One region of the Sphingomonas sp. SP6 genome, then DNA from elsewhere that is predicted to be linked to it. Evidence: predicted binding sites of a transcription regulator. Region 1 holds the regulator's gene; each other region holds the start of a gene.

Region 1 (9,951 bases):
GAACCGCTTCAAACCAGCGGGCGGCGGTGGCGCGAGCCGGTGGAGCGCTGGCTGGAGGCGGAGCGCGACCAGCTGCCGCTCTGGTTGCCGGTGATGCTGGGCCTCGGCGTCGCCGCGTGGTTCGCGCTGCCGACCCGGACCGGATGGCTGGCGGCGATCGCGGCGGCGCTGGCGGTCGGCTGCCTGGGGCTGACCGCATGGCGCGGGGGGCGCGCGGGGCTTGCGGTCGCGGCAGCGGGTGGCGCGGTCGCGCTGGGAGTCGCGCTCGCCTGGGCGTCGGCGGAACGGGCGCGCGCGCCGGTCCTCGCCGCTCCGGTCGTCGCCGCGGTCGAAGGGCGGGTCACGCGCGTCCAGCATCTGCCGGCGCGCGAGCTGGTGCGGGTGACGATGATCCCGACGCGGATCGCGCCTACGGGCCGGCAGACCACCGTGCCGACGCCCAGGTCGATCCGGCTCAACGTCGCTGTCGGCGACGCCCCACCCGGGCTGACCGCCGGAGCGGTCATCCGACAGCGGGCTCGGCTGATGCCGCCGCCGTCGCCGGCGGTGCCCGGCGCGTACGATTTCGCCCAGGTCGCGTGGTTCGCCCGCCTGGGCGCGACGGGCCGGGCGTTCGCGCCGGTGACGGTGATCTCTCCCGGCGTTGCCGAAGACGGCCTGCGCTCGCGACTGAGCCGGCTGATCGAGGCGAGGGTGCCCGGCAGCGAGGGCGGGATCGCGGCGGCGCTGGCGACCGGCGACACGGGTGCGATCGCGGACGACGACTCGGAAGCGATGCGGCGGGCGGGGCTGGCGCACCTCCTGTCGGTCAGTGGCCTCCACATCACCGCGGCGGTGGCGCTGACGATGTGGCTGGTGCTCCGCGTGCTCGCGCTCAGTCCGGCGCTGGCGTTGACCGGGCGGCTGCCGCTGGTGGCAGGTGGCGCAGCGGCGCTGGTGGCGATCGGCTATACGCTCTTGACCGGCGCGGAGGTGCCGACGATCCGCAGCTGCGTCGCGGCGCTGCTCGTGCTCGCGGCCATGGCGGTCGGGCGGCAGGCGGTGACGCTGCGGCTGGTCGCGGCGGGGGCGGTCATCGTGCTGCTGGTCTGGCCCGAGTCGCTGGCGGGTCCAAGCTTCCAATTGTCGTTCGCGGCGGTGACCGCGATCATCGCGCTCCACGAGCACCCGAAGGTGCGTGCCTGGTTCCTGCCGCGCGACGAGGCCAGGTGGCGAAGGGTCGCGCGCGAAGGAGGGTCGCTGCTGCTGACGGGGCTGGTGGTCGAGGCGGCGCTGATGCCGATCGCCGTCTATCACTTCCACAAGGCCGGGCTGTACGGGGCCGTCGCCAACATCGTCGCCATCCCGCTGACCACCTTTGTCGTGATGCCGCTGGAGGCGTCGGCGCTCGTCTTCGAGCCGACGGGCCTGGCAGGGCCGCTGTGGTGGCTGCTCGAGCGGACACTGGCGCTACTGCTCTGGCTTGCCCACCGGGTCGCCGCCGCGCCGGGGGCGGTGGCGGCGCTGCCCGCGATGCCAGGCGGAGCGTTCGCGCTGATGGTCGCCGGCGGCCTGTGGACGGCGTTGTGGCGGACGCGCTGGCGCCGGCTCGGAGCCGCACCGTTCGCGGCGGGGCTCGTCTGGGCGCTGCTGAGCCCGACTCCGGACCTGCTGGTGACCGGCGACGGACGGCATCTCGCGATCCGAACCGCAGCGGGCGTCGCCGTGCTGCGCGACCGGGCGGGAGACTATACGTTGGACACGCTGGCGGAGAACGGCGGGGTGGACGGCGATCCGGTGTTCCTGGTCGATCAGCCCGAGGCGCGATGCACGCGCGACCTGTGCATCGTCGACCGTGAGGCGGGCGGGCGGCGGTGGCGCGTCGTGGCGACGCGAAGCGCCTACCGGGTCCCCATCGACGAGTTGATCGCGGCCTGCCGGGGCGCCGACATCGTCATCAGCGAGCGTCCGCTGCCGTGGCGATGCCGGCCGTCATGGCTACGGCTCGACCGCGACGTGCTGGCGACAACGGGCGGCGTGGCGGTGACGCTCGCGGCCGGGCGGGTCGCCACCGTCCTCCAGCCCGGCGACGAACATCCGTGGCGGGCAGTCAGTCGTAACGGCGGAGCAGCCCCGACAGCTTTCCCTGAACGCGGACCTGCGAGGGCGCGTAGCGCTGGGGATCGTAGGCGCGATTGGCGGGATCGAGGCGGATCATCGCACCCTCGCGACGGAAGTATTTGAGCGTCGCCTCGCTGTCCTCGATCAGCGCGACCACGATCTCGCCGTCGCGCGCGACCTCCTGACGGCGGATCAGCGCGAAATCGCCATCGAGGATGCCCGCCTCGACCATCGAATCTCCCGAGACCTCGAGCGCGTAATGCTCGCCCGAGCCGAGCAGCGCGGCGGGGACGGACAGCGTGGTCGAGCCCTCGAAAGCCTCGATCGGGGCGCCCGCGGCGATGCGGCCGTGCAGCGGGATCTCGACGGTGTCGTTCGCCGGCTCGGGCCGGGGCGTGGCGGCGCGCGTCGGCTTCTTCGCCTCGGCGCGCTCGGGCATCTTGATCACCTCCAGCGCGCGGGCGCGATTGGGCAATCGGCGGAGGAAGCCACGCTCCTCGAGTGCGGAGATCAGGCGATGGACCCCCGACTTCGACTTGAGGTCGAGCGCGTCCTTCATCTCCTCGAACGAGGGCGAAACCCCGGTCTGGGTCAGGCGATCGTCGATGAAACAGATGAGTTCGTGTTGCTTGCGCGTGAGCATGATCGGCCTCGCTGGCGAACAGACGACGAACCTTTACGGAACGCTCTTGCACACGTCAAGCGATCATCAGGATCTCCGCCGAGTCGCCCGTGACAGTGGGCGGTGCATGCGCCGGTCGCACGATCAGGCAGTTGGCGCGGGCGAGCGTGAGGAGCATCGAGCTGTCCTGAATCGCGGCGGCGAAGAGGCGGCCATCACGCAGCTCGGCACGTAGATAATCGGTGCGGGCGCCGTTGCCGGGCAGATCCTCCCCGAGCGTCCCGGTGGTGGTTCGCGGCATGGGATCGCGGGCGCCTGCCAGTGCGGCGACGAGCGGTCGCGCGAACAGGATGGTGGTCACGAAGGCCGAGACCGGATTGCCGGGGAGGCCGAGCACCTGCGCGTCGCCAAGCCGACCGGCCATCATCGGCTTGCCCGGTCGCAGCGCGATCCGCCAGAAGTCGATGGTCGCCCCTGCCGTCTCCAGCGCCGGCCGGACCAGGTCGTGATCGCCGACCGACGCGCCGCCGGTGGTGAGCAGCAGGTCGCAGCGGACCGCCGCGAAGGCGTCGCGCAGGGTGGCGAGATCGTCGCGAAGGATGCCGAGATCGACGATCTCGACCGGCAGATCGGCGAGCAAGCTGCGCAGGAGTAGGCGGTTCGACTCCGGCAGGCCTCCATCGGGGATCGGCTGACCGACCTCAACCAGTTCGTCGCCCGTGCTGGCGATCGCGACACGGACCGGGCGGCGGACGGTAACCGCAGCGACGCCGGCGGTGGCCGCGACCGCCAGGCGAGCGGGAGTCAAGCGTTCGCCCGCGGCGACCAGCTCCTGACCGTCCGTAAAATCGAGGCCGCGACGACGGACGTTGCGGCTCGGCCCCGTCGGACCTTCGCCCGTGAGGATCAGCCGGTCCTCGTCGCGCCGCGCCTCTTCCTGGATCAGCACCGCGTCAGCGTCCGCGGGCAGGGCGGCGCCGGTGAAGATCCGGGTCGCCTCGCCCGGGCCGATCCCTCCGGCGAAGGGTCTGCCTGCCGCGCTTTCCCCGATCACCCGCCAGGGCCCCGGCAGGTCGGCGGCGCGGATCGCATAGCCGTCCATCGCCGACAGGTCGGCGGCGGGCTGGGTGCGCCGGGCGATCACGGGCGCCGCCGTCCACCGGCCGAGCGCGTCGGCGATCGCGACGACTTCGCTCGAGACCGGACGTGCGGCGGCGACCAGGCGTTGCTGCGCCACGGCGACGGCGAGAAGGTGAGGCGGAGCTTCGAAGGTCACACTTGGGTTCACATCATCGCGAGCGGGCGGGCGCGTCACGCCGGGGCCGGCCGAAGGTTGCGGAAGGCGACCCGCCGAGCGGCGCTCTCAGCGCCGACGACCTGCCCCGAGCTCGTCCGCCGAGAGCTTGCCGTCGTGGTCGGTGTCGAGCCGGTCGAAGCGGCGCTGCATCCGCTCGGGCGCCTCGCTCTTCTCGACGAAACCGTCGTTGTTGGTATCGAGTCGTTCCAGTCGACCGCCGCGGTCGCCTCGGCCTCCGCGATCCCCTCGGTCGCGGCGCTCCTTGCGATCCTGCCGATCCGACGATGTGCCGTCGTGCTGCGAACACGCCGCGAGCGAGGTCGCGATGAGCGCGGCGGCGAAGATTATGCGCATGGTGGTCCCTCCAGTCCGGTTCCCGGCGACCCCCAAACGCGGAACCCGCCGTGCGGATGCATCGGTCCGTCGCATCATGCCGCAGCGCACCCCAATGCTTGCATAGGTCGCCCGGAGGATTATGGACGCTGGCAACCCTGAAGGACATGCCCTTGGCCAGCAAAGCCGCTCCCGTTCGAACGCGCCCGATGTCGCCCCATCTCCAGATCTGGAAATGGGGTCCGCACATGACGGTCTCGATCCTGCACCGCGTGACCGGATCGGGAATGGCGACGGTGGGCGCGTGCCTGCTGGTCTGGTTCCTGGCCGCGCTCGCCACGGGGCCGCAGGCCTATGCCACGTTCGTGGACGTTTTCACGCTCTCCTCCGGCCGGCTCAACATCCTGGGCTGGATCGTCGGCGTCGGGCTGACGCTGTCGTTCTTCCAACACATGTCGAGCGGCGTCCGCCACCTCATCATGGATACCGGCGCGGCGTTCGAGCTGAAGACGAACAAGACGCTCGCCTATCTGACCTTCGCCAGTTCGATCACGCTCACCGTGCTGTTCTGGCTCGTCGTGGAGCTGCGCTGATGGGTACCGGGACGCAACTCGGCCGCGTGCGCGGCCTCGGCTCGGCCCACGCGGGAGTCGAGCATTGGTGGCGGCAGAAGCTGACCGCTGGATCGAACTTCCTGTTGATGGCGTGGCTGCTGATCTCGGTGGCGACCCGACCGAGCTACGGCTACCCGGCGATGCGGGCGTGGCTGGCGTCGCCCTGGGCGGCGGTGCCGATGCTGCTGTTGATCGTCAGCGTCTTCTATCACTTTCGCCTCGGATTGCAGACGGTGATCGAGGATTATCAGCACAATGAGAGCCGCGTCGTCGCGATGGTCCTCCTCAACTTCTTCGTTGTCGCGACCGCCGGCGTCGCCATCTTCTCGATCCTCAAGATCGCGTTCGGAGCATCCGTGTAATGCCTGCCGCTTATCAGATCATCGACCACACCTATGACGCGGTGGTCGTCGGAGCGGGCGGCAGCGGGCTGCGCGCGACGATGGGGATCGCCGAGAGCGGGCTGAAGACCGCCTGCATCACCAAGGTGTTCCCGACGCGCAGCCACACCGTCGCGGCGCAGGGCGGGATCGCCGCGTCGCTCGGCAACAACTCGCCGGATCACTGGTCCTGGCATATGTACGACACCGTCAAGGGCTCCGACTGGCTCGGCGACCAGGACGCGATCGAGTATATGGTGCGCGAGGCGCCGGCCGCGGTCTATGAGCTCGAACATGCTGGGGTGCCGTTCAGCCGCAATGACAACGGCACGATCTATCAGCGGCCGTTCGGCGGGCACATGCAGAACATGGGCGAGGGGCCTCCCGTCCAGCGCACCTGCGCCGCCGCGGACCGCACCGGCCATGCGATGCTCCACGCGCTCTACCAGCAGAGCCTGAAATATGACGCGGACTTCTACGTCGAATATTTCGCGCTCGACCTGATCATGGAGAACGGCGCGTGTCGGGGCGTGATCGCCTTGTGCATGGACGACGGCTCGATCCACCGCTTCCGCAGCCATGCGGTCGTGCTGGCGACCGGCGGCGGCGGGCGCGTGTACCAGTCGGCGACCTCGGCGCACACCTGCACCGGCGACGGCAACGGCATGGCGCTGCGCGCGGGCCTCCCCCTGCAGGACATGGAGTTCGTCCAGTTCCACCCGACCGGCATCTATGGCGCGGGTGTGCTCATCACCGAGGGCGCGCGCGGCGAGGGCGGTTACCTGACCAACTCCGAAGGCGAGCGCTTCATGGAGCGCTACGCCCCGTCGGCGAAGGACCTGGCGTCGCGTGACGTCGTCAGCCGCTCGATGGCGATGGAGATGCGCGAGGGGCGGGGAGTCGGCGCGGAGAAGGACCACATCTTCCTCCATCTCGACCATATCGACCCCGCCGTGCTGCACGAGCGGCTGCCCGGCATCACGGAGACGGGCAAGATCTTCGCCGGCGTCGACCTGACCAAGACGCCGCTGCCGGTGACTCCGACGGTCCATTACAACATGGGCGGGGTGCCGTGTAACTGGCGCGGCCAGGTGGTCCAGAACAAGGATGGCGACCCGGACAGCGTCGTTCCGGGCCTGTACGCCGTCGGCGAGGCGGCCTGCGTGAGCGTCCACGGCGCCAATCGCCTCGGATCGAACAGCCTGATCGACCTCGTGGTCTTCGGGCGGGCGACCGGGATCCACCTGAAGGAAACGCTTAAGCTCAATACCCCGCACAATCCGCTGCCCAAGGGCTCGGAGGAGATGGCGCTCGGCCGGCTCGACCATTTCCGCCACGCGAGCGGCGGCTCGAAGACCGCGCAGATCCGGACCGAGATGCAGAAGACGATGCAGCGCCACGCCGCGGTCTTCCGCGATACCGCGCTGCTCGCCGAGGGCGTCGCGAAGATGGACGGGATTTATCGGCGGATGGAGGACGTCGGCGTCACCGATCGCAGCCTCATCTGGAACACCGATCTGGTCGAGACGCTGGAGCTCGACAACCTGATCAGCCAGGCGGTGGTGACGATGCGATCGGCGGAGAACCGCAAGGAAAGCCGCGGCGCGCACATGCACGAGGACTTCCCCGACCGGAACGACGCCGAGTGGATGAAGCACACCGTCGCGACCTTCGAGGGCTGGGGCGGCAAGGGCGGCACGGTCGGGATCGATTACCGGCCGGTGCACGATTACACGCTGACCGACGACGCCGAGTACATCAAGCCGAAGAAGCGGGTGTATTGAGGAGATAATGCTGGACGTTCCGTCCTATGACGCCTTGATGTGGCCAGTGATATCGGCACTCAGGAAAACAGGAGGATCGGCTTCAAACGAGGAGCTTCTGAACGCGATCATAGAGTTCGAGAGTGTTCCTGATGTGATCGCGTCCATTCCGCATACCGATGGACGTCAATCGAAGCTGAGCTACAATTTGGCATGGGCGAAGACGTATTTGAAGAAGGCGGGGGCGCTCACGAATAGTCAGAGGGGCGTGTGGTCGCTAACCGAGTTTGGAGAGGCCGTCTCACCGATCCAGGTCGGGACGTTTCCAGCGCTGGTACGAAAGGCGGATCAGGAGCGGAAGCTCGCGCACCTGACCGCGGGAAATGCCGACAACGATGCTGAATCGACTCCCGACGCGGCTGGCGAGCTAGCTACTTGGAAAGACGACCTTCTTGCGTCGCTGCTATCTATGAGCCCGGCGGCTTTTGAGCGACTCGCTCAACGTATTTTGCGAGAGGCCGGATTTACAAAAGTGGAAGTTACAGGAAGGGTAGGGGACGGCGGGATAGATGGGGTCGGAGTACTCCGCCTTAACCTACTTAGCTTTGTGACTTTGTTTCAGTGCAAACGCTATAGCGGCACAGTAGGCGCTTCTACCGTTCGCGACTTTCGAGGCGCGATGGTCGGTAGGAGTGATAAAGGATTAATTATCACCACTGGAACATTCTCGGCTGACGCGAGACGCGAATCGACCCGCGACGGCGCACCCGCAATAGATCTGATAGATGGCGATCAACTCTGCGAGTTGCTTAAGTCACTTAAGCTGGGTGTGACGACCGAACTGGTCGAGCGGGTGGTGGTAGATGGAACCTGGTTCACTCAAGTTTGAGACCGCTACCGATACCCGTCCAGGGCTATCGTACCGAGTAGATCACGTCCCCTGGATTCGTTATCTAATTCTTGTTCTTGCCCTTTCTCTCCCCGGCGTTCCTACCGCCGCGTTCGCCCAGTTCGCCGACCCCGCGCCGCACACGCGGCCCGCGCCGCTCTATAGCGGCGCGAACGAGCAGCAGGTGCGTCAACTCGCCGACGCCGCCACCACCGTGGAACACGATCGCGACCCGAGGTTCGCGCTCGCCGAGCATCGGCGGCTCGAGCGCGCGCTGTCCGCGATTCAGCCGCAGCGCAAAGGGACCGTGGACGCTTATGTCGTCGTCGCGGCGCTCGACAGCGACGGGGTGTTCGGGCGCGAGGCCCGCGAGGCAGGGCGCGTGCTGGCGCGGCGATACGATGCGGCCGGGCGCACGATCGTGCTCGACAGCGGCGGCGAGGACGCGCGCGGCTCGCCCGACAATCTCGCCGCGGCGCTCGCGCACGTGGCGGAGGCGATGGATCCGAAGGAGGACGTCCTGGTCCTCTACACCACCAGTCACGGCGCGCCGTGGGGCGTGGTCTACAACGACAGCGACAGCGGCTTCGGGGCGATCTCGCCGACGTGGCTGTGGCTGACGCTGCAGACGCTCGGTATCCAGAACCGGCTGCTGATCCTCAGCGCCTGCTACTCCGGGGTGTTCGTGCCGATGCTGCAATCGGACACGACGGCGATCCTGACCGCGGCCTCCGCAGAGCGGAGCTCGTTCGGATGTCAGGCGGATGCCGACTGGACCTTCTTCGGCGACGCGCTGATCAACCATGCGCTGCGCAAGCCCCAGACGCTCGCGGCGGCGGCGGCGGAGACCCGGCGGACGATCGCATCCTGGGAGAGGCAGGGCAATCTGCTCGCGTCGGAGCCGCAGGTGTCGATCGGGCCAGGGGCGGGCGTCTGGCTGGCGGCGCTGGAGCGACGGACGCCGGACGAGACGAGCGCGCCGGTGGGCCGCCCCGCCACGACGATCCTGGGTCAGATCGGGGATCGCTGAGAATCTTTGCTGCGACGCGGAACTTGGCTGCCGCGCCTCCGTTCGCCGGGCCATGACCCAGCCCAGCAACCAGGCGAGCCGCTATCCGCTGCTCGCGAACCCGCACATCCAGCTCCACGGCACCGTCGACGGGCTGATGTACGCCAACTTCCAGGCGCAGCTCGCCAACGCTCCCAAGGACGGGCCGCTGGTGGTGAGCATCACGACCCTGGGCGGCGACCCCGAAATGGGGCGGGCGATGGGCGACGACATCCGGCTGCTCCGCGACTATACCGGCCGCGAGACATTGTTCCTGGGGAAGGTCGCGGTCTATTCGGCGGGCGCGACGTTCATGTCTCACTTCCCGGTGGAGACCCGCTTCCTCACCGCCGGGACGCGACTGATGCTTCACGAGCGGGGAATGACCAGCACGATCAACCTCAACGGTCCGCTCACGACCTTGCCCGCGGTGCTCAAGGCGAAGCTCAACGAGATCGAACAGTCGATCAAGATCCAGAACGAAGGCTTCGCCGCGATCGTCGCCGGCAGCCAGGTCACGCTGGAGGAGCTGAAGGCGAAGGCCACGTCGAACTGGTATATCGAAGCCGAGGAAGCGCGCGCGCTGGGCCTGGTGCTCGACGTGATCTGACTCAGGCGGCGACCAGCGAGTCGATCTCGCGTTCGACGAGCGCGGTCAACCGTTCGGCCACCGCCGGGTCGAGGTCCGCGCCGTCGCTGGCGCCGACATGGAAGATGCCCCCGCCGATGGTGAGGATCACCTCGACAGTGAGCGCCCGCGCCGCCGCATGCTCCGCCCCGGGCGCGAGCGCCTCGAGCGCGCGGGTCAGGCCGCACCGGACGCGCTGCTGGATCGCGCGGTACACCGCCGCGATCCGCGGATTACGCATCGACTCGGCCATGATCTCGCAGGCGAGCCGACGATC
Region 2 (9,951 bases), 820 kb from region 1:
CTCGACCCGTTCGTGATCGTCACCGCGCTGCCCGCCGCGATCGCGGGAATCATCTGGATGCTGTTCCTGACGGGTACGACACTGTCGGTGCCCGCGCTGACCGGCGCGATCATGTGCATGGGCGTCGCGACCGCCAACTCGATCCTGGTCGTCAGCTTCGCCCGCGAGCGGCTGGCGGAGCACGGCGACGCGGTGAAGGCGGCGCTGGAGGCCGGGATGACGCGGTTCCGCCCGGTGCTGATGACCGCCCTGGCCATGATCATCGGCATGCTGCCGATGGCGCTGAGCCTGGGCGAGGGCGGCGAGCAGAACGCGCCGCTCGGCCGCGCCGTGATCGGCGGGCTGATCGTGGCGACCATCGCCACGCTGATGTTCGTCCCCGTCATCTTCAGCCGCGCGCACGCCCGCGACCTCGCAAGGGCGCGCCGCCGAGACGACCGCGTGCACGAACTGGAGGAAGCGCATGTCTGAGCCTCGCCGCTGGTCGCTCAAGACCGCGGGCATCGTCCTCGCCGCCGTCGCGATCGTGCTGGTCGCGATCGGGCTCATGACCCGCATGCGACACGAGCGTTCGCTCGCGTCCTGGACACAGGCGAACGCGACCCCGGTCGTCTCAGTGATCCGCCCCACCCGCGTCGGCAGGAGCGGCGACGGCCTGACCCTCCCGGGGAACCTCCAGGCGTACAATAGCGCTGCGATCTACGCGCGAACCACGGGCTATATCCGCCGCTGGCTCGTCGACATCGGCGATCCGGTCCGCAGCGGCCAGACGCTGGCATTGCTCGATGCTCCCGAGGTCGAACAGCAGGTCGCGCAGGCGCGCGCGCAGCTTCAGACCGCGCGCGCCAACCGCGCCCTCGCCGCATCAACCGCGACCCGTTGGCGCGACCTGCTGGCGAAGGATGCCGTGTCGAAGCAGGAGACCGACGAGAAGATCGGCGACCTCGCCGCCAAGAGCGCGATCGCCGACGCCGCTGCGGCAGAGCTGCGTCGCTTGGGCGCTCTCCAGGGCTTCACCCGGCTCGACGCGCCGTTCGCGGGCGTGGTCACGAGCCGTTCGGCGCAGATCGGCGCGCTGGTGACGGCGGGGACGAGCGCGTCGACGCCGCTGTTCACCGTCGCCGACCTCGCCCGCATCCGCGTCTATGTGCGCGTGCCACAGGCCTCTGTCGGCGAGGTTCGCGACGGAATGCACGCTTCGCTGACGGTCCCCGAACACCCCGGCCGCAAGTTCGACGTGGTGCTGGTCCGCTCGGCGGGCGCGGTCGATCCGCAATCGGGGACGATGCTGGTCGAACTCCAGACCGACAATCCCGACCGGGCGCTGAAGCCCGGCGGCTACGCGCAGGTGACCTTCCCGGTCGGGAACGCCGGTTCCGGCATCCGGCTGCCGGCGAGCGCGCTGATCGTCGGGTCGGACGGCACGCGGGTGGCGACGCTCGGCGCCGGGAACAGGGTCGTGATGAAGACGGTGACGATCGGCCGCGACGAAGGTGAGACGGTGACGATCAGCGCGGGCCTGTCGCCCCGCGACCGGGTGATCGACAACCCGCCGGATTCGCTCGACAGCGGCGACACGGTTCGTCTGGCCGCGGGTGGGAAGTAACGTGCGCCGCTCGCGTCCCGTCCTCAGTGGCGTGCTGATCGCGGCGCTCGCGGGCTGCTCGCTCGCGCCGCCCTATGCCGCGCCGCCGCCGGTGCCGACGGCCGCAGCGTACAAGGAGCTCGGCCCGTGGCAGCCGGCGATGGCGAACGTCGCCCCGCGCGGCGAGTGGTGGATGGCGTTCGACGACGCGACGCTGACCGACCTGGAGAACCGGATCGAGCGGGCCAATCCCGATCTCGCCGCGGCGGTCGCGCGCTACGACGCGGCGCGCGCGGCGATCGGCGAGGCGCGGGCGGCGCGCTATCCGCAACTTGATCTGGGCGCGAGCGTCAGCCGCGAGCGGGTGTCGGCCGACCGCCCGCTCGCGCAGGGCAAGGCCGCGACCTACACCGACTACGCGGTCGGTCCGTCGCTCGCCTACGAACTCGACCTGTTTGGTCGCGTCCGCAACTCGGTCCGGGCGAGCGCGGCCGAGGCCGAGGCGAGCGCGGGCGATCTGAACGCGGTGCGGCTGTCGCTGCAGGCGAACCTCGCCGACACCTATTTCCAGATGCGGGGACTCGACGCGCGGATCGTGCTGCTGCGCCAGACCGTCGCCGCGTTCCAGCGCGCCTACGACCTCACCGACACGCGGCATACCGGCGGGATCGCCAGCGGGATCGACGTCAGCCGCGCCGCCGCCCAGCTCGGCAGCGCGCGCGCCGAGCTGGAGGGCGTGGCGGGCGACCGCGCCGCGTTGGAGCACGCGATTGCCGCGCTGGTCGGAGAGTCGCCGTCGACCTTTGCGCTGCCGGTCGCGAGCGCGCTGCCCGCCCCGCCGCAGGTACCGGTCGGCGTCCCCTCCGAACTGCTCCAGCGCCGGCCCGACGTGGTCGCCGCCGAGCGCCGCATCGCCGCCGCCAACGCACGGATCGGCGTGACGCGCGCGGCGCTCTACCCGTCGCTGACGCTCGGCGGCACGGTCGGCGTCGAAGCGACCGGCGGCAGCATCTTCAGCGCGTCCAACCTGTTCTGGGCGCTCGGGCCGGTGCAGGCGGCGCTCTCGGTCTTCGACGGCGGCGCGCGGCGCGCGCGGGTGAAGATCAGCCGCGCGCAGTATGAGGAGGCGGCGGCCAACTACCGCTCGACGGTGCTGGCGGCGTTCCGCGAGGTCGAGGACGACCTCGCCCGCTCGCGCGCGGCGCTCGCGCAGGAGCGCGAGCAACGGGCGGCCACCCGCGCCGCCGAAAGGACCCGCGACCTCGCGCTGATCCGCTACCGCGACGGCGCATCGGACTATCTCGAGGTCACCACCGCCCAGGCGGCGGCGCTCGATGCGGAGCGCGCGTTGCTGGAGGTCGGGACGCGGCGGCTCCAACTGGCGGCAGACACGGCGCGGGCGGTGGGGGGAAGCGCGCCGACCTCTCCCCTGCCCTGACACCCCTCACCAGCCCGTCGGCTTGCCCTTGTTCTGCCGGTCGAGCCAGGTCTTGAGCGGCGCGAAGTAGGCGACGAGCGCCGCACCCGACATCTCGCGGCTGCCGGTGAACGCCTGCAGCGCGTCGGGCCAGGGCTTCGACTGCCCCATCTTGAGCATCGCGTTCAGCTTCTCGCCCACCGCCTTGTTCCCGTAGAAGGAGCAGCGGTGGAGCGGGCCCTTCCAGCCGGACTGCTTGCACGCCGCCTGGTAGAACTGGAACTGGAGGAGCCGGGCGAGGAAGTAGCGGGTGTAGGGCACGCCCGCCGCGACGTGATACTTCGCGCCCGCATCGAACTTGGTCTCGTCGCGCGCGACCGGCGCGACGATGCCCTGATACCGGAGCCGAAGCTTGTCCCAGCCCGCCTGCAGGTGACCTTCGGGGATCGCGCCCGAATAGACACTCCAGCGGTACTTATCGACCAGCAGGCCGAACGGCAGGAACGCCACCTTGTCCATCGCCTGGCGGAGCAGCAGTCCGATGTCCTTGTCGGCGGCGGGGACTTTCGCCGGATCGAGCAGGTTGATCTTCACGAGATAGTCGGGCGTGATCGACAGCGCGACGAAATCGCCGATCGCCTCGTGGAAGCCGTCGTTGGCGCCGTTCTTGTAAAGGAACGGCTGAGTGTTGTAGGCGCGCTGATAATAATTGTGACCCATCTCGTGATGGATGGTAACGAAATCGTCGCTGTTGACCTTGGTGCACATCTTGATGCGCAGGTCGTTCATGTTGTCGACGTCCCAAGCCGAGGCGTGGCACACGACCTCGCGGTCGGCGGGCTTGACGATCTGCGAGCGCGTCCAGAACGTGTCCGGCAGGGGAGCGAAGCCCAGCGAGGAGTAGAACCCCTCGCCGGTCCTGAACATCTTTACCGGATCATAGCCCTTGGTCTTGAGCAGATCGCCGATGTCGTAGCCGAGGTCGCCAGCACCCGCCGGCGCGACGAGATCGTAGATGTTGCCCCATTCCTGCGCCCACATGTTGCCGAGCAGATCGGCGCGGATCGGGCCGGTCTTGGGCTGGACGGCGTCGCCGTACTTCGCGTTGAGCTTCCAGCGGACATAGGTGTGGAGCGCGAGGTAGAGCGGCTCGACCTGCTTCCAGAGCGTGTCCGTCAGCGCGGCGAATTGCTCCGGCGGCATGTCGTAGCCAGCGCGCCAGAGCGCGCCAGTGTCGGCGAAGCCCAGTTCCTTCGCGCCCTCGTTCTCGATCCGGACCGACTTCAGGAAATCCGCGCGCATGGGCGCGCCGACCTGGTCGTGCCAGCTGACCCACATCTCCTGCGATTTGGCGGGATCGCGGACGCTCCCCATCGCCGCCTCGATGTCGCTGCCGTTGATCGGCTTGCCGTCCAGCATGCCGCGCCCCTTGCCGTAGGACGAGGACATCTTGGTCACGAGCGTCGCGACCTCGTCCGCCGCCCCTGGGCGGCTGGGCGCCGGAAGCGTGATGCCGCCGAGCAGCAGGTCGAGCTTGCGCCGGGTGTCGAACGAGAGGCCGGGGACGCTGCGGTACTTCGCCGCCTCGACCGCGAGCTTGACCGCGAGTTCGGTCGCTTTCGCCCCCGCCGCGGCGGCGAGCGCATCGGTATCGTCGGTGATATAGGTCGCGTTCACCCAGCTGATCTGCGCGGTCGGGACCGAGATCGCCTCGATCTGCCGCTCGGCATCGGCGACGAAGGCGTCCGCCTGCGCCGCCGTCGCGGGGGCGGCCTGCGCCGGGGCGGGGCGAGTCTGCGCGGCGGCGGGAACGGCGGCGAGCGTCGCCGCGAGCGCGGCGAGCGAGGTGAAGCGGATCATGCGGAGCCCTTTTGCGCACATCGAGGGGGAGAGAATGAAACCGGGTCGCGGACCGGTCAAGCCGACCGTCCGCTCGCGAAGCTGCGGCGAGCCGTTCGGCGGACATGGTAAAAACCTGTTGGGAGACGATTCGAAAAGGTCTAGAATCCGGCGAGTTGCGTGGGGATAGGGTGATGATCAAGGTGTGGCGGGCCGGCGTGGCGGCTCTGACGTTGGCGGGAGCGGCGGTCGCGGCGACGCCCGCTTCGGCGCAGTTCTTCCTCAAATCCAAGGACCTGTCCGGCGCGCCGGTGGTCGGCGACGAGCCGGGGATCGCCCAGCCGATGCCGGGCGCCACGCGCGCCGAGATCGACGCCGCGCTGGTCTGGAACATGCGCGCGGCGCTGAACGTCGCCGCGCTCCAGTGCCAATTCGAACCGACGATGGTGACGGTGTCGAACTACAATGCGATCCTCACCGATCACAAGGACGAACTCAAGAAGTCGTTCGACACGCTCACCAAGTATTTCGTCCGTGTCAACAAGTCTCCAAAGGGTGGACAGTCGGCGCTGGATCAGTTCGGGACTCGGACCTACGCCGGCTTCTCGGCGGTGGAATCGCAGTTGAACTTCTGCGAGGTAGCCAATTCGATCGGACGCGACGCGGTGTTTACGTCGAAGGGGAAGTTCGTCGAGGTGTCGCGAGCACGGATGCGCGAACTGCGCAACGCGCTGACGCCTTGGGGAGACCAGGTGGCGGTCTATGCCTTCCAGCCCAAGCTGGCGATGCCGCGGCTCGATGCGGTTTGCTGGTCGAAGAAGGGCGAGTGGGTCGCAAAGGCGTGCGGCGTGCTGGAATGGCCGCCGGCGGGCATCGCGACCGCGCAGCGTTAAGCGAAGTCGTAAGGCCCGCCCGCGGTCAGCGCACGCCGGAAGGCGGGGCGGGCGTGAACCTTCGCCAGCCAGGCGATCGTATGCGGGCGCGAGGCGTCCAGCCCGCCGCGGCTGCGCGCCGCCTCGACCGGGAAACTCATCATCACGTCCGCGGCGGTGATTTCGTCGCCCGCGAACCAGGGCCGCCTGGCGAGCTCCGCCTCGACGTAATCGAGATGGACGTCGATCATCGGTTGAATGCGCTTCTGCGCCATCCCGCCGAGCAGCGGCACGCGGCCGAGCACCAGCTTGACGAGCAGCGGCGGCATCAGCGAGCCTTCCGCATAGTGAAGCCAGAACCGGTAGCGGAGCGTCGCGTCGCGATTGGCGGGCGGGCCGAGGCGACCATCGGCCTTGTCGACCAGATATTCTACGATGGCGCCGGTCTCCGCGACGACCCGCCCTTGTCCGCTCGTGCCGTCGGCGGTGTCGACGATGACGGGGGACTTGCCCAGCGGGTGGACCTGCTTGAGCTCGGGCGGCGCGAGCATCGTCGTCCTGTTCCGCTCGTAGCGCCGGACTTCATAGGGCAAATCGAGCTCCTCCAGCATCCACAGCACCCGCTGCGACCGGGAGTTCTCGAGGTGGTGGACGACGATCATGCGCGCGCGCTCCAGATCCAGGCGGCGGCGGAGAACGCGACCAGATCGCCCGCGACATGGCGGGCCAGAAGTCCGTGCAACCGCTCGCGGGCGGAGGGCCGGTCGGACGCGGGCAGGGTCGCGAGCGCGCGCGCCGCAGGCCCGATCCGCGAAAGGAACGAGAGCGCGTCGCCGACAGGATCCCGGCCTTGCCCGGCGACGTAGCTGTAGTCGAGATCGCGCACCCGCGGGTCGCTCCACCCCGTATCGGTCAGCAGCGCCCGGACAAGGTCCGGGTCGGCAAAGGCGAACGGACCCGGCATGTCGCCGGTCTGCGCCATCGGCTCCCCGGTGATCGCCTCCACCACGTCGCTCACCCAGGGATTGCGCCCGACCGACTGGAAGCAGGAGAAGACGAACGGCGCCCCGGGCTTGAGCAACGTGCGGATCGTCTCGAACGCGGCCACGGGATGAGCGAAGAACATCACGCCGTGGCGCGAGACGGCGATGTCGTGCGCGCCGCCGAGGATGGGCGGCGCGGGGTCGGCTGCGTCGGCAACCTGGAAGCGGACGTTGTCGACGCCCACGGCGCGCGCCTGCGCGACCGCGACCAGATCGGGGGAAAGGTCGATCCCGACCACTGCGAGCGCGGCGTGCGCGCGGGCGAGCGCCAGGCTCGTCCCGCCCGCCCCGCAGCCGATGTCGAGTGCGACTCCTGTCGTCGGGGAGACGTCGAGGATCGCGGCGTCGAGCGCGGCGGAGACTCCCGCGAAGCTGCGGTCGGTGCGCCGCCATTCCTCCGCCCAGACGGTTCCGACGTCGGTGCGCCATTGTGCGGCTTCGGTCATCTGCGGGAACTCCAGCGGTTTATTCAGCGAGGCTTGCTACCCCCCGAGCGAGTTTGCTGAGAGAGGTCGACGCGGTTTAGGCGCCGACCCGCGTCTTCGGGTAGATGCGGCTGAAACGCCCCTGCCAAGCGACGGCTCCGCGACACCGGCGCGACGCGAACGGGACAGGAGCGCGGCACCGGCGCTCGGTCGCGCGCGCCGAGAGAGGGTCCTCGCGACGGTGACGCGACACCAAAAAGCGACGGCCCGCCCCCGATGTTCGGGAGCGGGCCGCGGCGGCGTCATCGCGAAAGATCCCTCAGGCGTCGTCTTCGCCCGACGGTCCGACCATCATCTCCTCGGCGACCGCATCGGTGCGCGCTCGGATCGCCTTTTCCAGGCGCTCGGCCATTTCCGGATTCTCGCGCAGGAAGTTCTTGGCGTTCTCGCGCCCCTGGCCGATGCGGACGCTGTCGTAGCTGAACCACGATCCCGACTTCTCGACCAGCCCCGCCTTGACCCCCAGGTCGATGATCTCGCCGAGCTTCGACACGCCCTCGCCGAACATGATGTCGAACTCGACCTGCTTGAACGGCGGCGCGACCTTGTTCTTCACGACCTTGACGCGAGTGGTGTTGCCCGTCGCCTCGTCGCGGTCCTTCACCGAGCCGGTGCGGCGGATGTCGAGCCGGACCGAGGCATAGAACTTGAGCGCGTTGCCGCCGGTGGTCGTCTCGGGCGAACCGTACATCACCCCGATCTTCATGCGGATCTGGTTGATGAAGATGACCAGGCAGCGCGAGCGGCTGATCGTGCCGGTGAGCTTGCGGAGCGCCTGCGACATCAGTCGCGCCTGAAGGCCGACGTGGCTGTCGCCCATCTCGCCCTCGATCTCGGCGCGGGGGACGAGCGCGGCGACCGAGTCGATCACCAGCACGTCCACCGCGTTCGAGCGGACGAGGGTGTCGACGATCTCGAGCGCCTGTTCGCCGGTATCGGGCTGCGAGACGATCAGCTCGTCGATGTCGACGCCCAGCTTCTTGGCATAGACCGGATCGAGCGCATGCTCGGCGTCGACGAACGCTGCGGTGCCGCCACGCTTCTGCGCCTCGGCGACCGCGTGGAGCGCCAGCGTGGTCTTGCCCGAGCTTTCGGGTCCGAAGATCTCGACGATGCGGCCGCGCGGCAGCCCGCCGACGCCCAGCGCGATGTCGAGCCCGAGGCTGCCGGTCGAGATCACGTCGACCTTCATCGCCTCCTTCGAGCCGAGCTTCATCGCCGAGCCCTTGCCGAAGGCGCGGTCGATCTGCGCCAATGCGGCGTCCAGCGCCTTTTGGCGATCGGTGTTGTTCGAAAGGGAGGAGGCCATGCCGGAGTCGATCACCTTCAGGTTCGCAGCCATATCGCTTCCCTCACACCGCTAGACCATGCGCATCGACCGTTCAACGCGCGGGACGTTGTGTACCGTCTTCGTTCCTGTAGAACAAGAGGGAAACACCGGATTTCGTCGGACGGTGGTCGCGTTGTCTACATCTCTCCCCGCGCCCTCCGGATGGCATACCATTTCTGGACGTTGGCATTGTGCTGGTCCAGCGTGTTCGCGAAGACGTGCCCGCCCGTCCCGTCGGCGACGAAGTAAAGCGCGGGGCTGTCGGCGGGGTTCAGGACCGCGTCGATCGACGCCTTGCCCGGATTGGCGATCGGGCCCTTGGGTAGCCCTGCCTCGGCATAGGTGTTGTAGCCGTTCTTCGCCTTCAGCTCGGATTCGAGGATCCGCCTGCCGAGCGGGCGGCCGCGGGTGAGCGGGTAGATCACGGTCGGATCGGCCTGGAGTGGCATCCCCTGCCGCAGCCGGTTCTCATACACCGCGGCGACGACGCGGCGCTCGGCGGGCTTGCCGGTTTCCTTCTCGACGATCGAGGCGAGCGTGATCGCCTCCGCCGGGGTCTTGACCGCGATGCCGGGTTTGCGCTTCGCCCAGGCGGCGGCGAGATAGTCGCGCATCGCCTTCTGCATCCGCAGAACGACGGAGACGCGGGTGTCGCCGCGTTCGTAGGCGTAGCTGTCCGGGAGGATCGAGCCCTCGCGCGGAATGCCGACCCCGCCGGTGAGCCCGTCGGCGCGGAGCAAGGCGTCGTGGACCAGGACGGACGGATAGCCCTCCGGCACGACGACGAAGCGCTGGCGGACCTTGCCCTCCTGGAGGAGCTTCAGGACCAGCGAAGGGCTCGCCCCCGCGGGCACCTGATACTCGCCAGCCCGGATCGGGGCGCCGGTGCCGAACAGGCGGGCGTAGATGCGGAAGCGCGTCGCCGATTCGATTGCGCCTGCCTTCTCCAGTTCGGCCGCGGCGCGCGCGAGGGTGGCCCCGCGCGAGATCTGCGCGGTGACGGGCGCGTTCGCAGGCCCCGCCCCGCGCCAATCCTGCGCCACCAGCAACGCCGCGACGATCAGCAGCAGGCCGGCGAGCAGGCCGAAGCAGCCGATCGGGCGCACTAGACCGCCTTCATCACCAGCGAGGCGTTGGTGCCGCCGAAGCCGAAGCTGTTGTTCAGCACCGCGCGAACCTTGCGCTGCTTGGCCGTGTGCGGGACCAGGTCGACGCCCGCGCAATTCTCGCTGGGATTGTCGAGGTTGAGCGTCGGCGGGACGACCTGATCGCGCAGCGCCAGCATGCAGAAGATGCTTTCGACTGCTCCCGCGCCTCCAAGCAGGTGCCCGATCGCCGACTTGGTCGACGACATCGACAGCCCGCCGATCGCGTCGCCGA
Region 3 (9,951 bases), on a different contig from region 1:
GACCGCGGAGAAGCGGCTCACCGCGGAGCGCGCGCGCCGGGGCGAGGCGCTGGCGGCGGCCGAGGACGCCGCGCTCACGTTCGATGGCGGCGCGATCGTCTGGGCCGGCCATCCGGTTGCGACGCTCGCCGCCGGGCCGCTGGTCGCGCGGCCGCGCGTGGCGCTCGACGCGGCGCTCGTTTGCCTCGATCGTCCGCTTCGCGACCGCGTGACCGCGCGGCTGGAGCGCTGGCTCGCCGATGCGCTGGTCAACGCCACCCCTGCGCTGGTCCGCATCGCCGAGCTCGCGACCGATCCCGCCGCCTCCTCCGCGCTGCGCAGCGTCGCCCGCGCGCTCGACGCGGAGGCCGGGGTGCTCGCGCGGCTGTCCGTCCGGATCGGAGTCGAGGCGCTCTCGGCGGAGGATCGGCACCGACTCCGCCGCGCAGGCGTGACGATCGGCGCGCTCGACCTGTTCGCGCCGGCGCTGCTGCGACCGCGCGCCTGGGATTGGCGGGCGGCGCTGCTGGCGGCGACCGGGCGCATGCTGGCGCGCCCGCGCGAGGGTGCGACCGTGCTCCGCCGCGGCGACACGGGAGCGGAGGTCGCAGCGGGGTTCCGCCCGCTCGCCGGCCAGGCGGTGCGCGTCGACCTGCTCGAGCGGCTCGCCCGCGCCGCGCACGACGCGCGCGGCGGGCGCCGCCCGTTCACCCCCGACGCCGCGCTCGCCACCTCGATCGGGCTGCTGCCCGAGACGATCGCGCGGCTGATGGCCGAACTTGGCTTTCGCCCGGCGCGCGTCGCCCAGGGCGAACCGCCCGCCTGGGCATGGCGCGGACGCCCGCCGGCGCGGCGGGAGCCTCCCCCGCCCGACAACGCCTTCGCCGCGCTCGGGGCGCTCGTCTCGCGTGGGTGAGACGATGCGGCTCGATCGCTTCTTGTGGTGGGCGCGGATCGTGAAGACGCGGGCGTTCGCGCAAGGGCTGGCCGCGGCGGGGCATCTACGGGTCGACGGCCGCGCCGTCGACCGTGCCGCCGCCCCGGTCCGGATCGGCAATATCCTGACGTTCACGACGCACCGGGGCGAGGTCCGCGTGATCCGCGTCGAGGCGCTGCCGACGCGCCGCGGTCCGCCTGCCGAGGCGCAGGCCTGCTACCAGGAGCTGACCGCGAACGACTCGCAGGAGGGCCGAGACGATTGACGCTCGGAATCGAGCGGCATAGCGAACGTCCCCGACACGCCCGACCGGAGTTTCCAAGGCAATGACCTACGTCGTCACCGACGCCTGCATCAAGTGCAAGTACATGGACTGCGTCGAGGTCTGCCCGGTCGATTGCTTCTACGAAGGCGAGACGATGCTCGTCATCAACCCCAGCGAATGCATCGACTGCGGCGTGTGCGAGCCCGAATGCCCGGCCGAGGCGATCCTGCCCGATACCGAGAGCGGGCTCGAGCAGTGGCTGGAGCTCAACGCGACCTTCGGCAGCCAGTGGCCCAACGTCACCCGCAAGGCGAACCAGACCCCCGCAGACGCCGACGAGCACAAGGGCGAAGAGGGCAAGTTCGACAAGTATTTCTCGCCCGAGCCCGGCGCGGGCGACTGATCCCGACGTGGTGACGCGGCGCGAGGTCCTCGCCGGAGCCGCAGCAGGCGCGGCGCTGGCGGCGGCGCCGGGCTGGGCGCGTGGCCTCGCGACGATCCCGAAGCCGGACCGCGAGGCGATGATCCCCGTCGCGGGCGGCCGCATCTACGTCCGTGTGAACGGCGACCTCGCGGGTCCGCGCCCGCCGCTGGTCGCGATCCACGGCGGGCCGGGCGGCACCCACAATTCGCTGGTCGAGTTGCTCGCGCTGACCGACCAGCGTGCCGTCATCCTCTACGACCAACTCGACTGCGGGAAATCGGAGCGGCCCGACGACCCGCGCAACTGGACGGTCGCGCGCTTCACCGACGAGCTGGAGGCGATCCGGGCTGCGCTGGACGTGCCGCGCTGGCAGGTCTGTGGCCATAGCTGGGGCGGAACGCTCGCGCTCGAATATGGAGCGCGCCGGCCGGCCGCGCTCGCCGGGCTGGTGCTGGCGAGCCCGCTGATCTCGACCCGGAGTTGGATCGCGGATGCCAACGCGCTCCGTGCCGAACTGCCGCGCGACGCGCAGGCGCAACTGAAGGTCTGCGATCGGCGGCCGCTTCGGCCCGAGGCGTGCGAGGCCGCCTCCGCCCCTTTCTACGCCGCGTTCAACGGACGCGAGCCGCCGACTGCCGCGACGCGCGCTTACGAGCGGGCCGCGGGCCGGTGGAATCCCACCCTCTACCGCACGATGTGGGGAGCGAGCGAGTTCGTCGCGACGGGCACGCTGCGCCGTTACGACGGCGAGCCGCTGCTCGCACGTCTCGACGGGCGGCGTACCATGCTGATGGTCGGCCAATATGACGAGGCGCGACCCGTCACCGCGGCGATGTTCGCGCGCCGGGTCCCCGGTTGCGAGTTCGCGGTCATCCCCGGCGCGGCCCACGCCACCGTCACCGACCGGCCCGAGGAGACCGTCGCGACCTTGCGCGCCTTCCTCGCCCGCCAGGACCCGCCCAGCCGCTGAGCGGCAGCAGCGCTGACTTATTGGGCTGGCGACATTGTGACGAAAATGCTATATGGGTCCGCGACGGTCGCGCTTCCTCCGCGATCGCTCGAAGCGATTCGAACCACCATCCTGCGCGCCGGCTTTGCGTCCGCCCGTCTTGCGGTCGCGCTCCCCGGCGCATCAAGAGAAAGGCCCCTTCATGGCTGCCAAGGCGCTGCATTTCGATGTCGGTGATTATGTCGTCTATCCGAAGCACGGGGTGGGCCGCGTCGTGGAACTGCAGAAACAGGAAATCGGCGGGATGCAGCTCGAACTCTACGTGCTGCGGTTCGAGAAGGAGAAGATGACGCTCCGGGTGCCGACCAACAAGGCCGAGTCGGTCGGGATGCGCAAGCTGTCGTCCGACAAGACGATGCGCGAGGCGATGGAGACGCTGAAGGGCAAGCCCAAGGTCAAGCGCACCATGTGGTCCAGGCGCGCGCAGGAATATGAGGCGAAGATCAACTCCGGCGATCTGGTGTCGATCGCCGAGGTGGTCCGCGACCTGTTCCGCGCCGAGGACCAGCCCGAGCAGAGCTATTCGGAGCGCCAGATCTTCGAAGGGGCGACCAGCCGCCTCGCACGCGAACTCGCCGCCATGGAGCAGCTCGACGAGCCCGCGGCTCAGCTGAAGATCCTCGACATTCTCCGCGCCGCCGCCGCGATCTACAACAAGGACAAGGTCCAGGCGTAACCCGGTCCTCTCCCGTTCGCGGGGGAGGCGGTGTTTACAGACGTAATCGTCTTGAGTATCGAGGCTCTTCCCATAGGAGAGTCTCGATGCGCCGCCCCTTGCTCACCCTCGTTCCGCTGGCGCTGGTCGCCGCCCCCGCCCTTGCCGCCGACACCGATCGCGGCCCCGGCATTTTGCCGCAATCGCGGGGCGGCGTCATGGTCTATGCGGCGGGTGGCTTCGACGAGGTCGGCCTCGGCACCGGCGCGACGGTCGCGGTCCGGGTCGGCCCCGCCTGGTCGGTCCAGGCGACCGGTCCGGTGGCCGCGTTCCAGAACCTGCGCATCACCCGCGAGGGGCGTTCGCTCGAGATCGCCCGCCGCTTCCGCGATCGTCGCGGCGATCCCTCGCTCGAGCGGCAACTCCGGATTGCCGTGACGATGCCGCGGATCGCCGCGGCGGCGGTCGGCGGCAGCGGTCAGATGATGGTCGACCGCATTGCCGGCGACCGGTTCGAGGCCGCGGTCGGCGGTTCGGGCAATCTCGTCCTCGCCGATGTCTCCGCGCGCACGGTCCGCGTGTCGGTCGGCGGCTCCGGCGGGGTCGCCGCACGCGGTCGGGTCGAGGCGCTGACCGTGTCGGTGGGCGGCAGCGGCCATGTCGACGCGCCATCGCTCCGCGCCGCGCGCGCCACCGTGTCGATCGGCGGCTCGGGCTCGGTCCGCGCGGATGTCGCCGGTCCGGCGCAGGTCTCGATCGCCGGCAGCGGCGAGGTCGATCTCGGCCCGGCGGCGCGCTGCGTCACCAGCCGCGTCGGCAGCGGCCGGGTGCGCTGCGGCGGGTGACTTGCCGACTCTCTCGAAGTGTGTTAGTGAAACAATACACAATGGGAGATGAGCGATGCGTGGTTACGGTCTGGCCTTGCTGATTCCGCTCGCCGCCTGCGGCAACGGCTTCGGCGGCGACGACGGCAAGGGCGTGCCTGGGACCGGCTCCGGCACCAGCCGCAGCTATCCGGTCGACGGCTTCACCGTGGTCGCCGTGCAGGGCCCCGACGACGTCGACGTCCGCGTCGGCTCCGCGTTTTCGGTGCGGGCCGAGGGAGCCGAGGCCGATCTCGCCAAGCTCCGGATCGAGCGCGACGGCGATACGCTCAAGATCGGGCGCGTCCACCGATTCGGCTTCAACTGGTCGTCCGGGAAGGGCGTGCGCGTCACGGTCACCATGCCGCGGATCACCGCCGCCGAGCTCGCCGGATCGGGGAATCTTGCCGTCGACCGCGCCGAAAGCCCGGGCTTCAAGGGCGAGCTCGCGGGCTCGGGCGACCTCTCGATCGCGGCGCTCGCGACCGGAGAGGCGACGTTCTCGATCGCCGGCTCGGGTACCGTGAAGGCGGCGGGTCGCGCCGACCGGCTGACGGTCGAGATCGCGGGTTCGGGCGATCTCGACGCGCCGGGGCTCTCCGCCGCGGGGGCGAAGGTGTCGATCGCGGGCTCTGGCGGAGTCCGCGCCAAGGTCGACGGTGACGCGAAGGTCGATATTCTGGGCTCCGGCGATGTCGACCTCGGCACCGGCGCGCGATGCAAGACCAGCAAGATGGGGTCCGGCTCGGTCCGCTGCGGCTGAGGCTTGCCACGGCGGCGGCGGTGGAGGACGGTGCCGCGATGCGCCGCCTGCTCCTGCTCCTCGCCGTCGCGCCGCTCCCCGCGAGCGCCGCCGACCGCACCGTCTCGGTCGCCAGCTTCACCCGCGTTCGGGTGGAGGGGCCGTTCGTCGTCGAGGTGCGGACCGGGGTGAGTCCCTCGGCGCGGGCGAGCGGGGACAAAGACGCGCTGGAGCGCGTCGACATCGGTCATAGCGGCGACACGCTGACGGTCCGGCCGGGCGGCGGAGGTTGGGGCGAGCGCTCGTCCGGGGCTACACCGAAGCCCGTGACGATCACGCTCGGCACGCCGCGCCTCGAAGCGGTCGCGATCGCGGCAGGCGCGCAGGTGCGGAGCGGCCCGGTGAAGGGCTCGCGGGTCGAACTGGCGGTGACTGGCGCAGGCAAGCTCTCGATCGAGCGCGTCGACACCGACCAACTCGCGGCCACCGTCGTCGGCGCCGGGACGCTGGACGTCGCCGGCAGGGCGAGCAACGCGCGCATCATGGTCAACGGCCCCGGCGCGATCGCGGCGCCGGAGCTGATCGTCGGCGACCTGATCACGCGGGTCGAAGGCGTGGGCGAGGTGACGGTCGCCGCGCGCTTCACCGCCAACGTCACGACGACGGGACTGGGGAAGGTGACCGTGCTCGGCGCGCCGAAATGCCAGGTCCGCGCGCCTGCGGGCGGCTCGGTCGTTTGCGGCGCGGCGGCGATGCGCTGACGCGACCGCGATTTATTTTCGTTCGCGGTTCGTGCTCTTGCCTTTCTTAGAGGCGGCTGAAGTCCGCGCGTCGCAGCCTTCAGACCGCGACATCGCGGCGCCGCTCGCATGTGACCGACCCTGGTTGGACCGCCGTCGCCGCTTGCGTGAACGTTCGGTTTGCCACAATCTCTTGGGGTAAGATCGGGAACGAACGCAAGTGGTGGTGGTCGGTCGAGCGAGACCTTACATAGGTCGAGCGGCCGATCCGACATGTCCGAGCGGCATGATCACTTTTTGTTCTCACCGTTCCGGTGCGGATGGGTGTAGGATTGCTCTTCCGCCGATTCGGTTGGCAAGGACATGAGGGCGGCGATGGACTTTCGGGACACAGGCGAGACGCGCATGGACACGGACACGATCGACACTCCGGCCACGACGACGTCCGGCGCGGGCGCGGCGGCGCCGCGGCGCGACACACGGGCGATCAGTACGCCCTATCCGGTCGAGGTCGATCACGGCCGCGACGCGCTCCTGACGGAGTTCGGCAAGGACACGCTGCGCGACCGCTACCTGCTGCCGGGCGAGACCTTCCAGGACCTGTTCGTCCGCGTCGCCAGCGCCTACGCCGACGACGCCGCGCACGCGCAGCGGCTGTACGATTACATCTCGCGCCTGTGGTTCATGCCGGCGACACCGGTCCTGTCGAACGGCGGCACCGGGCGGGGCCTGCCGATCAGCTGCTTCCTCAATTCGGTGCCTGACAGCCTCAACGGCATCGTCGACACCTGGAACGAGAACGTCTGGCTCGCCTCGCGCGGCGGCGGGATCGGCACCTATTGGGGCAACGTCCGCGGCATCGGCGAGCCGGTCGGGCTCAACGGCAAGACGAGCGGCATCATCCCGTTCGTTCGCGTGATGGACTCGCTGACGCTCGCGATCAGCCAGGGTTCGCTGCGTCGCGGCTCGGCCGCGGTCTACCTCGACGTCTCGCATCCCGAGATCGAGGAGTTCCTGGAGATCCGCAAGCCGAGCGGTGACTTCAACCGCAAGGCGCTCAACCTTCACCACGGCGTGCTGATCACCGATGCCTTCATGGAAGCGGTGCGCGACGGCGCCGAGTGGACGCTGACCAGCCCCAAGGACGGGTCGGCCCGCGGCAAGGTCGATGCGCGCGCCTTGTTCCAGAAGCTGGTCGAGACCCGGCTGGCGACCGGCGAGCCGTACATCGTCTTCGCCGACCATGTGAACAAGAACATGCCGCGTCACCACCGCGAGCTGGGGCTCAAGGTCTCGACCTCCAACCTGTGCAGCGAGATCACGCTGCCGACCGGCAAGGACCATCGCGGCGAAGATCGCACCGCGGTCTGCTGCCTGTCGTCGCTCAACCTCGAGACCTGGGACGAGTGGAAGGACGCCGACGGCTTCATCGAGGACGTGATGCGCTTCCTCGACAACGTGCTGCAGGATTTCATCGACCGCGCCGAGCCGGGGATGGAGCGCGCCGCTTATTCCGCCGCGCGCGAGCGGTCGGTGGGACTGGGGGTGATGGGGTTCCACTCCTTCCTTCAGGCGCGCGGGCTGCCGTTCGAAGGAGCGATGGCCAAGAGCTGGAACCTCAGGATGTTCAAGCACATCCGCGCGCAGGTCGACCAGGCATCGATGGCGCTTGCCGCCGAGCGCGGGCCGTGCCCCGACGCTGCCGACGTCGGCGTGATGGAGCGGTTCAGCTGCAAGATGGCGATCGCGCCGACCGCATCGATCTCGATCATCTGCGGCGGCACCAGCGCGTGCATCGAGCCGATCCCGGCGTGCATCTACACCCACAAGACGCTGTCGGGCAGCTTCTCGGTCCGCAACCCCTATCTCGAGAAGATCCTGATCGCGAAGTCGAAGAACTCGGATGCGGTGTGGAGTTCGATCCTGGAGCACGGCGGCAGCGTCCAGCACCTCGATTTCCTCTCCGTCGAGGAGAAGGATTGCTACAAGACCAGCTTCGAGATCGACCAGCGCTGGCTGCTGGAACTGGCGGGCGACCGTACGCCGTTCATCGATCAGGCGCAGTCGCTGAACCTGTTCATCCCGGCCGACGTCGAGAAGTGGGACCTCCTGATGCTCCACTTCCGCGCTTGGGAGCTGGGGATCAAGTCGCTCTACTACCTCCGCTCGAAGTCGGTCCAGCGCGCGGGCTTCGCCGGCGGGGTCGAGGTCGACAACACGATCGAGAAGCCGAAGTACGAGTTCGAGACGACGGACTATGACGAGTGCCTGGCGTGCCAGTGAGGTGCGGGCGGCTTGGGATTGCGTGAGCAATCCCAAGACTCGCCACGGCGGGCAGCGGTGCGGCGCAGCCGCTCCGTCTGACGGCGTGGCGGAGGCGGGGCGGCGAGGGTCTCAACGATGAAAACCGGGACGGTTAAGGTTGAGACATTCGGAGATCGCTGGCGCAAGGCGTGGCCGGTAATACTCTTCGTAATCGGGTACATGATTCCGCTGTTTTGGCTGTGGTCGAAAACAGGATTCCCAGACGATCTCGGAGTCCACATTTCGGCTCACGGAGAAGCCGGCGCTCTGGAAAGCTGGTGGTACTCGTCCTTGCTGCTCCGTCGGCATCACATTCTGGATGTGGTGACTTTCGCTTATATGTGGGCCGCTATCGCCGGCCTCATCGTCTGGCTCGGGCAAGCCGTCATCAAGGACCGGCGGACTAAGAAGATGGGCGAGGTAGCAAGCGTCGGAACGAACAAGGGCGACGTCGAATGATCGACATCGCCCTCGTTTCGCCTCATCTCCGCCGCGCCGTCAGACGGAGCGAGCTTCGCCCGCACCGCTGCCCGCCGCGGCGAGTCCGGGGATTGCTTGCGCAATCCCCGGCCGCCCGAACCTCACTCCGCCTCTTCGAACATGTCTACCGCGTTCGCCGCGGTCGCGCTCAGCCGCACCGTGTCGCCCTCGATCTCCGCGACCAGCCCGGCGGGGAGATAGTGGTGCTTGCCGCCCGTGCCGTCCTCGGTGCTCGGCGAGTCATTCTTGGTGAGCTTGATCCGCTCGCCATCGACATGGTCGACAGTGCCGACATGGACGCCGTCGGCGCCGATGACCTTCATGTGCTCCTTGATGTTGCTGTGGTCGTGCATCGTGGGTCTCCTGATTGGTGCGCGGGCGGAACGAATAGCCCGATGTTTGGATGCATGGGAGAGATGAAGTGAAGCGGTTCGCGATCCTCCTGCCGGCCCTGCTCGCCGCCTGCGCGACGCAGGTGTCGTCGGCGGTCCAGCATGGCGCCGGCACCCCCGGTTTCCTGCTCGGGCTGTGGCATGGGTTCATCTTCCCCGTCGCCTGGGTGCTCTCGCTTTTCATGCCCGAGGTCGCGGTCTACGCGGTGCCCAACGACGGCGGCTGGTACGATTTCGGCTATTTCCTCGGCATCGTCGTGTTCGGCGTCGGCGCGCGGCGTTCGCACACCGTGGTGCGGACGCGGGTCATCAGGCGATGAGCTGGCAGGTCCTCGTCATGTACGCCGTCGCCGCGGTGTTCTCGCTGCTCGGCCTCGGCTTGCTGTTCGCGCTGATCCGGCCGAGCGGCCCGGCCAAGGTCTATGTCTTCCGCATGGTCGGGATCATGGCGCTGTCGCTGGGCGTTGTCCTGGCGATGAGCGCCACCGCGATGTGGCGCTGGGCGACCGAAACCGCCGCAACCAGCTCGTTCGTTTTCTAACTCACCCGATCAGTCCGGAGTACCCCCATGTCCCTTCTCGAAGCCCGCAAGCAGTACAAGCCGTTCGAATATCCCTGGGCGTTCGAATATTGGAAGCGCCAGCAGCAGCTCCACTGGCTTCCCGAAGAGGTGCCGCTGGGCGAGGATTGCCGCGACTGGGCGCAGAAGCTCTCCGATCACGAGCGCAACCTGCTGACGCAAATCTTCCGCTTCTTCACCCAGGCCGATGTCGAGGTGCAGGATTGCTACCACGAGAAATACGGCCGCGTGTTCAAGCCGACCGAGATCAAGATGATGCTGACCGCGTTCAGCAACATGGAGACGGTCCACATCGCCGCCTACAGCCACCTGCTCGACACGATCGGCATGCCCGAAAGCGAGTACGGCGCCTTCCTCGATTATGCCGAGATGAAGGACAAGCATGATTACATGCAGAACTTCGGCGTCGACAACGACGAGGATATCGCCCGTACGCTGGCGATGTTCGGCGGCTTCACCGAAGGGGTGCAGCTGTTCGCCAGCTTCGCGATGCTGATGAACTTCCCGCGTTTCAACAAGATGAAGGGCATGGGGCAGATCGTCAGCTGGTCGGTCCGCGACGAGAGCCTCCACTGCGAGGG

What was found. Region 1 encodes LexA, which represses DNA repair genes until DNA is damaged. Its sites were predicted from a motif close to GTTCCNCNCTTGTTCT; they were not measured.
Region 2: a site for LexA is predicted at 8,662-8,677, ahead of recA (recombinase RecA). Genes of this name have one in related genera too.
Region 3: a site for LexA is predicted at 5,903-5,918, ahead of AC4GYY_RS07325 (ribonucleoside-diphosphate reductase subunit alpha). Genes of this name have one in related genera too.

The regions. Positions count from the first base shown of each region.
Region 1 covers NZ_JBZFLG010000001.1:864,123-874,073, reverse strand. The annotation lists partial or broken gene AC4GYY_RS04275 (ComEC/Rec2 family competence protein) at 1-1,518, shown strand, start outside; gene lexA (transcriptional repressor LexA) at 2,090-2,743, opposite strand; gene AC4GYY_RS04265 (molybdopterin molybdotransferase MoeA) at 2,799-3,959, opposite strand; gene AC4GYY_RS04260 (EF-hand domain-containing protein) at 4,086-4,373, opposite strand; gene sdhC (succinate dehydrogenase, cytochrome b556 subunit) at 4,562-4,945, shown strand; gene sdhD (succinate dehydrogenase, hydrophobic membrane anchor protein) at 4,945-5,328, shown strand; gene sdhA (succinate dehydrogenase flavoprotein subunit) at 5,328-7,130, shown strand; gene AC4GYY_RS04240 (restriction endonuclease) at 7,138-7,998, shown strand; gene AC4GYY_RS04235 (C13 family peptidase) at 8,183-9,028, shown strand; gene AC4GYY_RS04230 (ATP-dependent Clp protease proteolytic subunit) at 9,081-9,656, shown strand; gene AC4GYY_RS04225 (TetR/AcrR family transcriptional regulator) at 9,658-9,951, opposite strand, start outside.
Region 2 covers NZ_JBZFLG010000001.1:40,517-50,467, reverse strand. The annotation lists gene AC4GYY_RS00250 (efflux RND transporter permease subunit) at 1-471, shown strand, start outside; gene AC4GYY_RS00245 (efflux RND transporter periplasmic adaptor subunit) at 464-1,606, shown strand; gene AC4GYY_RS00240 (efflux transporter outer membrane subunit) at 1,608-3,023, shown strand; gene AC4GYY_RS00235 (M2 family metallopeptidase) at 3,030-4,862, opposite strand; gene AC4GYY_RS00230 (hypothetical protein) at 5,036-5,734, shown strand; gene AC4GYY_RS00225 (glutathione S-transferase family protein) at 5,731-6,375, opposite strand; gene AC4GYY_RS00220 (class I SAM-dependent methyltransferase) at 6,372-7,202, opposite strand; gene recA (recombinase RecA) at 7,501-8,583, opposite strand; gene mltG (endolytic transglycosylase MltG) at 8,709-9,677, opposite strand; gene fabF (beta-ketoacyl-ACP synthase II) at 9,677-9,951, opposite strand, start outside.
Region 3 covers NZ_JBZFLG010000002.1:322,460-332,410, reverse strand. The annotation lists gene AC4GYY_RS07365 (helicase-related protein) at 1-895, shown strand, start outside; gene AC4GYY_RS07360 (RNA-binding S4 domain-containing protein) at 900-1,181, shown strand; gene fdxA (ferredoxin FdxA) at 1,243-1,584, shown strand; gene AC4GYY_RS07350 (proline iminopeptidase-family hydrolase) at 1,595-2,575, shown strand; gene AC4GYY_RS07345 (CarD family transcriptional regulator) at 2,757-3,290, shown strand; gene AC4GYY_RS07340 (GIN domain-containing protein) at 3,377-4,114, shown strand; gene AC4GYY_RS07335 (head GIN domain-containing protein) at 4,170-4,895, shown strand; gene AC4GYY_RS07330 (GIN domain-containing protein) at 4,850-5,635, shown strand; gene AC4GYY_RS07325 (ribonucleoside-diphosphate reductase subunit alpha) at 6,020-7,897, shown strand; gene AC4GYY_RS07320 (hypothetical protein) at 8,015-8,377, shown strand; gene AC4GYY_RS07315 (DUF2171 domain-containing protein) at 8,500-8,751, opposite strand; gene AC4GYY_RS07310 (hypothetical protein) at 8,820-9,110, shown strand; gene AC4GYY_RS07305 (hypothetical protein) at 9,107-9,331, shown strand; gene AC4GYY_RS07300 (ribonucleotide-diphosphate reductase subunit beta) at 9,359-9,951, shown strand, end outside.